Regions from separate parts of the Actinoplanes sp. NPDC049316 genome, predicted to be linked through region 2. Evidence: riboswitches for the same ligand, from Rfam matches in the RefSeq annotation. Region 2 holds a riboswitch; the other holds the start of a gene.

Region 1 (3,394 bases), on a different contig from region 2:
GCACGCAGATGTAGCCCGAGGTGTACCGCACCATGAACGCGACCAGTTCCGGCGTGGTGTGCTCGGCGGCGAAGATCAGATCACCCTCGTTCTCGCGGTCCTCGTCGTCGACCACGATCACGGGACGGCCGGCGGCGATGTCGGCCACGGCCCGGCGCACATCAGCGAGCATTGCGGTCTCCCAGCATCTTCTCGACGTACTTGGCAATGACGTCGACCTCGAGGTTCACCGGGTCGCCGGGTGCCTTGGAGCCCAGCACGGTGAGTTTGAGCGTGGTCGGGATCAGCCCGACCGCGAACGAGTCGGCGGTGACCTCCATGACGGTCAGCGAGACGCCGTCGACGGTGATCGAACCCTTCTCCACGACGTAGCGCGACAGCTCGGAAGGCAGCGAGAAGCGCAGCACCTCCCACTGCTCGGCGGGCTCGCGGGAGAGGATCGTGGCGACCCCGTCGACGTGGCCCTGCACGAGGTGCCCGCCGAGCCGCGAGCCGACGGTCGCCGCGCGCTCCAGGTTGACCGGGCTGCCCTCGCGCAGCGCGCCGAGCGAGGAGCGCTTGAGGGTCTCGCCCATGACGTCGGCCGTGAAGACGCCGTCCGTGGCCTCGATGACCGTGAGACAGACCCCGTTGACCGAGATGGAGTCCCCATGCCGGGCGTCCGACGTGACCAGTGGTCCGCGTACGGCGATGAGCGCCGAGTCGTCCCCCGCGTCGGTGAGGCGCACGACCTCACCCAGTTCCTCGACGATGCCGGTGAACATATGGCTGCCTCAATCCGTTTGTGGGTGGTGGGCGGGGTGGTCGGATGGCTTGGGCCGAAGTGATGCTACGAAGCGCAGGTCGGGGCCGATCTGCGTGATCTCGATCAGGTCCAGGTCGATCGCCTCGGCGATCGTGGTGACGCCCGCGTCGACCAGGGCCGCGCGTCCGGCGCCGAGCAGCTTGGGCGCGACGTAGCCGACGACCCGGTCGACCAGGCCCGCGGCGAGGAACGCGCCCGCCAGCGTCGGGCCGCCCTCGAGCAGGACCGCGCGGACGCCGCGGGTGAACAGCTCGCGCAGCAGGGCGGACAGGTCGACGTGGCCGTCGGGTCCGGCGCCGACCGCGGCCGCCGTCGCGATCCAGGTCTCCGCGGCGGCGTCGCGCACGCGCGCTTTGCCGGGGGTACGCCCGGAGGAGTCGACCACCACCCGCAGCGGCTGCTTGATCGCGAGGCTGCCGTCGCGCAGATCGCGGACGGTGAGCTGGGGATCGTCGGCGAGCACCGTGCCGACCCCCGCGACGATGGCGTCGACGGTGCTGCGCAGCCGGTGCACGTCGCGGCGGGCCGGCTCCGAGGTGATCCACATGCTGGTGCCATCGGCCGCCGCTGAGCGCCCGTCGAGGGTGGCCGCGTACTTCCACGTCACGTACGGGCGGCCCCGGCGCACGGCGGTCAGCCAGGCCACGTTGCCGGCCTCGGCCTCCGGCCGGCGTACCCCCGTCTCGATCTGCACCCCGGCGGCTCGCAGCGTCGCCGCTCCCCCGGCCGCGACCGGCGTCGGGTCGTCGACCGCGATGACCACCCGGGTGATGCCGGCGGCGATCAGGGCCTGGGCGCACGGCCCGGTGCGCCCGGTGTGGTTGCAGGGCTCCAGCGTGACCACCGCCGTTCCGCCGCGGGCGCGGTCGCCGGCCTGGGCCAGCGCCACGATCTCGGCGTGCGGGCCGCCCGCGTACGCGTGGAAGCCCTCACCGACCACCTCGCCGTCGGCGCTGAGCAGCAGGCAGCCGACGACCGGGTTGGGGCTGGTGGTGCCGAGGCCCCGGGCGGCAAGCGCGATCGCGCGGCGCATCGCCTCGTCCTCGGTGACCATCTCTCAGCCCTTCCCTGACGCGGTACGGTCACGCGCCGGAAGGTGAGGGAAATAAGCCGGGAACCGGACATCAGGGTACGCTTCGCGCGCCCCGGGCGAGGGTACGGCGCCGGCTCGCCCGGCACTGCGCCCGGACGGGCCGACCCGCGGACACCTCGGTCCTGTTCCGCGCGCTGTCTCCCATCCGGACTGTCTGACCGATCGGCGTGTGCCGGTCGATCAACCGTCGGCCCCGGAGTCTCACCAGGTCCACCGGCCGCCGAGGTTCGACGTCCGGGTCGCGGGCTTACCTTCCCGTGGGGGAAGGATCACCGCCGGTTCGGAATTTCACCGAGTCCCGCCAGCGCGTGGTGGGTCACCGGCCAGTCTTCCACGTCCTGCGCGATCTGCCACCTGCCGGGCGACCCACGTCACAGGGTCGGTTCGTCGTCCAGGTCCGAGTCGCTGCGCCGGCGGTCGATGGCCACGTACGAGCCCGGCTGGCTCTTGGCCACCTTCTTCATCTCGGACGCGACTGCCACGACGGCGCGGTGGTCGTCGTACAACCGGCCGCCCGCGATGGACTGCGCGACGCCGATCGAGAGCGTGACCAGCGCGGCGCGCTGCTTGCCGCCGCGGCGGTCCGGCACCTCGATGTAGCCGCGCTGCGCGTCCTCGGGGTCGTACAGCTGGTCGGCGGAGGCCTCGAAGTCGGTGACCATGTGCTTGGTCAGCGGCAGCACCTGGTCGGGGTGGCAGATGAACACGAAGTCGTCGCCGCCGATGTGGCCCAGGAACACCGGCGGGCGCCCGGCGGCGGCCGCGGCGCGGTGCAGGCTGCGGGCCAGCACGGTGATGAACTCGTCGCCGCGGTCGAAGCCGTACACGTCGTTGACCGGCTTGAACCGGTCGATGTCGACGTAGCCGACCGAGAAGTCGCCGCTCGCCTTCATCCGGTCCGCGATCTCGCGGGTGACGCGGGCGTTGCCGGGCAGGCCGGTCAGCGGCGACACCTCGCGGAACTCCTTGTTGCGCCGCAGCGTCGAGGAGACCCGGGCGATCAGCTCCGCGGTGTCGAACGGCTTCACGAGGTAGTCGTCGACGCCCGCGGTCAGGCCGACGACCTTGTCCACGGTCATGCCCTTGGCGGTCAGCATGATCACCGGGAGCGCGGAGGTGAGCGGCTCGGCACGCAGCCGGCGGGTCAGCTCCACGCCGTCCATCTGCGGCATCATCCAGTCCACCACCGCCAGGTCGGGGCGACGGGTCTCCATCAGCTCCAGCGCCTCCTGGCCGTTGCAGGCCCGGACCACGTCGAAGCCGTGCACCTCGAGGTTGAACGCGACGAACCCGGCGATGTCGGCGTCGTCGTCCACGACCATGATGAGGTCGCGCTTCTCCTCGGGCTCGCTGCCCGGCCCGTCGCCGGCGCGCCGGACGACACCGGTGCTCATGAGTGCGCCAGGGAACGCTCGGCGAGGGCCCGCAGCTTGCGGACCGCCTCGGCGGGGTCGTCGGCGCCGTACACGGCGGTGCCCGCCACGAACGCGTCGGCG
Region 2 (3,394 bases):
GCCCCGGGTCGTGCCGCCGGGCAGCAGCGACCGCCCGGTGTAGCGCCACGTCTCCACCACGACGTACCGGCCGCCGCGCGGCGCCTCGAGGTCGACCGGACCGCACGTGTGTTCCAGCGCGGAGTCGGTGAACATCAGGGCCGCGCAGGTGTGCGGTCCGGCGACGACCTCGTCGGTGCGCGCGTCCTGGACGGTCAGAGTCACGTCGGCCTGCACCCCGGGCGTCGCCTCGATCCGGCCCTTGACCCGCACCTTGCCGCCCAGCGCCTGGCAGGGCTGGGCGAGGACGGGATGCCCGATGTCCCAGGTGAACGCCGCACCGCACTCGTACGGGCCGAACCGCACCTCGGCCTCGGCGCCGGCCGCGCCGCCCGGCAGCCGTACGGCCGCCGACACCCGCGCCGCCGGGTCGCCGGACTCCTGCTGAGACGGTGCCGGCGACGGTGCGGCCGCGGCCGCTTCGCCGGGGGTGGCCGCGCCCGGCACCCCGAGCGCCGCCCTGGACCGCGGCGCGCGAGGCGCGCTGCCGGCGCCGGTGACCGGCAGCCCGGGCAGCACCGCCGCCGTGGCGGCCGTGTCACGGTCCTGCAGCCAGGCCCGGAAGCCGGTGACGCCGGACGCGGTCAGCGCACCGCCGACCAGCGCCACGAGCGCCGCCCGGCGTCCCCACGCCCAGCTGCCCGGCCGGTTCGGCGGCCGCCGCTTCGGCCGCTGCTGCCGCGCGGGAGCGGCAGGAACCGCGCGTACCTGCGATTTCGGCTCCGGCGGCGCCTCCGCGGGCGGGGCGGTCATCGCGGGCACCCCACGCAGGTCGCCGCAGAGGCCGCCGAGCGTCCGCTCCAGCTCATCGGCGGCCGGGCGCCGCGCCGGGTCCTTGTCCAGGCAGGCCGAGACGACCGTCCACACCGGATCCGGCATCCCGTCCGGGCGCTGCGGCGCCTCGTCCAGGTGCCCGCGCAGCACGGCGAACGGCTCACCCGTGTACGGGGTCCGCCCGGTCACCAGCTCGTGCAGGACGACACCGAGCGCGTACACGTCCGCGGCCGGGGTGGCATCGCGGCCGCTGATCACCTCGGGGGCCATGTAGTACGGCGTCCCGATGACCGCGTGCGGGGTCGTCACCCCGGGTGTGTCCAGGATCCGCGCGATGCCGAAGTCGGTCAGCTTGACGTCCGGCCGCTCCTCGTCGCCGTGCAGCAGGATGTTGTCCGGTTTGACGTCGCGGTGCACGACACCCAGCGCGTGCGCCTGCCCGAGCGCGGCGCACACCTGCGCGAGCAGCCGGGCCGCCTCGGCGGGTTCCAGCGTGCCGGCGGAGCGGAGCCGCTGCCGCAGGCTTCCGCCGCCGACGAAGTCCATCGCCAGCCCGAGGGACTCCCCCACGCTGAACAGGTCCCGGACGCCCACGATCCGCTCGTGCCGCAGCATCTTCAGGATCGAGCGTTCCTGCACGAACCGCGTGACCAGCTTGGGCTGGCGCAGCAGGCCCTCGTGCAGCAGCTTCACCGCCACCTGGTCGCCGGAGGTGCTCTCCAGCCCGCGCCACACGACGCCGGTGGCGCCCTGCCCCACGGGGCAGATGAGCACGTACGAGCTGCCCACGCACCGTCCGCTGAGATCCATCGTCGCGACGTCGCCGTTCAAACCGGGTGGTGTCCTTCCACGTCTCCTCGTCGGGGCGCGGACGATGGTGGCCGTCGATGCGGGTGCCCGGCAATGGGCGTACGCCCGATCTGTCATGAAGCGCGAGCATCCCGCCCGGCCCGTCACCGGCGGTCCGCCGCCTCGTTGGGCAGGGATGATCCCGGGCCGCCGATGTGGCGTTCGTCGCTTGTCCCGGCTCCCGCGGCGAGCAGGACTACGATCCGAATCAGCAGCAAACGTTCAGCGTGCTCCGGGGTCGGTGAAAGTCCGAACCGGCGGTGACAGTCCGCGACCCGACCGCAGCCGGCGGCCGGTTGACCCGGTGGAATTCCGGGACCGACGGTGAAAGTCCGGATGGGAGGCAGCACGCGGACGCCCGGACCACCCGCGTGCGCGGTCGCCCCCCCGGCGTGCACCTTCGCTGACCTGTGGAGGTGGGCCCCGATGCACTGGCTCGACACCCTGCTCACCGCGTTCTACGACGCCAAATGGCAGGTCACGGACACGCAGGCGATCTACTGGCGCGAGATCGTCGGCAACGCGTTCGGCCTGGGCTCGGCGCTGTTCGGCCTGCGCCGCAGCGCCTGGGCGTGGCCCGTCGGCATCGTCGGCAACGTGCTGCTGTTCACCGTCTTCCTCGGCCAGGCGCTCGGCAACGACCAGGGCACCCCGCTCTACGGCCAGGCGTCCCGCCAGGTCTTCTTCATCGCCACGAGCGTCTACGGCTGGTGGCGCTGGCGGCAGAACAGGCACACCGCGGGCGGCGCGGCGGTGACACCCCGCTGGGCGACCGGGGCGCAGCGCGCCGTCTTCATCCCGCTCGCGCTCGCCGCGGTGGTCCTGTGCTTCTACGTCTTCCGCGCGGTCGGGGCGGGCTTCCCGGTCCCTTGGTGGTACTACCTCGCGGACTCCTGGATCTTCGTCGGCTCGATCCTGGCCACGTACGCGATGGCCCGCGGCTGGGTCGACTTCTGGCTCTGCTGGCTCGCGGTGGACCTGGTGGGCGTCCCGGAGCTCCTGCACTTCCGCTACTACCCCTCCGCGATCCTGTACGCGGTGTACGCGGGCTTCGTGGTCTGGGGCTTCGTGGTCTGGCTGCGCATCTCCCGCAAGGAGCAGCCGCAACGCGTCGACTCGCCCACCATGGAAACGGTCGCGTGAGGCCGGCGGGCGTGCGGTAGGGGCGGCGGTCACGCCCTCGACGATGTGATGCTGGTGCTGATCGGCGTGGGCCCCGACGGGCAGGTGCACTGGGCGCAGCGCCTTCCCGCGTAGGGGCAGGGCGGGCGGTCCGCCGGGTACGTTGGCGGGACCATGGGCGTGCTCCGAACCGTCGTCGCCGCGCAGGCTCGCCTGCGGTGGGCCGTCGTGCTGGCCGCCGTCGCCGTGCTGTGCAGCATCCCCGCGCTGGCCGGGCTGAGACCGGTCCGGGCCGCCGCCGTCGATCTCGCGACGCTGCGCGAGCGGATCGCCGCCTCCGGGCGGCAGGCCCATGAGGGGTACGCGCTCAGCAGCGGCCTGCTCCCCCTGCCCGCCCTGCCGGACCTCGAGCAGGTGACGTCGCTGGTCACCGGCACCACCGAGCTGCGCACCTGGTACGCCGCCCCGGACCGCTGGCGGGTGGACGTGATCGACGAGGCCGCGGAACGGGACCTCTACCAGACCCCCGAGGCGCAGTACGCCTGGGACTACGGGCAGAACCAGCTGACCCGGATCGTCGGCGCCCAGCCGGTGCGGCTGCCCCGCGGCG

The links. Region 2 has a riboswitch for FMN ahead of AB0K03_RS18280 (nicotinamide mononucleotide transporter family protein). Riboswitches for the same ligand answer to the same signal wherever they lie in the genome.
Region 1: it holds a riboswitch for FMN, as region 2 does, so the genes downstream of both, ribD (bifunctional diaminohydroxyphosphoribosylaminopyrimidine deaminase/5-amino-6-(5-phosphoribosylamino)uracil reductase RibD) here and AB0K03_RS18280 (nicotinamide mononucleotide transporter family protein) in region 2, are expected to answer to the same signal.

What each region holds. Positions count from the first base shown of each region.
Region 1 is NZ_JBFAQM010000020.1:69,229-72,622, forward strand. Features, by position in the region: gene AB0K03_RS26845 (bifunctional 3,4-dihydroxy-2-butanone-4-phosphate synthase/GTP cyclohydrolase II) at 1-172, opposite strand, end outside; gene AB0K03_RS26850 (riboflavin synthase) at 162-764, opposite strand; gene ribD (bifunctional diaminohydroxyphosphoribosylaminopyrimidine deaminase/5-amino-6-(5-phosphoribosylamino)uracil reductase RibD) at 774-1,859, opposite strand; FMN riboswitch at 2,028-2,208, opposite strand; gene AB0K03_RS26860 (response regulator) at 2,270-3,292, opposite strand; gene rpe (ribulose-phosphate 3-epimerase) at 3,289-3,394, opposite strand, start outside.
Region 2 is NZ_JBFAQM010000010.1:189,797-193,190, forward strand. Features, by position in the region: gene AB0K03_RS18275 (serine/threonine-protein kinase) at 1-1,644, opposite strand, end outside; FMN riboswitch at 1,886-2,016, shown strand; gene AB0K03_RS18280 (nicotinamide mononucleotide transporter family protein) at 2,089-2,805, shown strand; gene AB0K03_RS18285 (hypothetical protein) at 2,959-3,394, shown strand, end outside.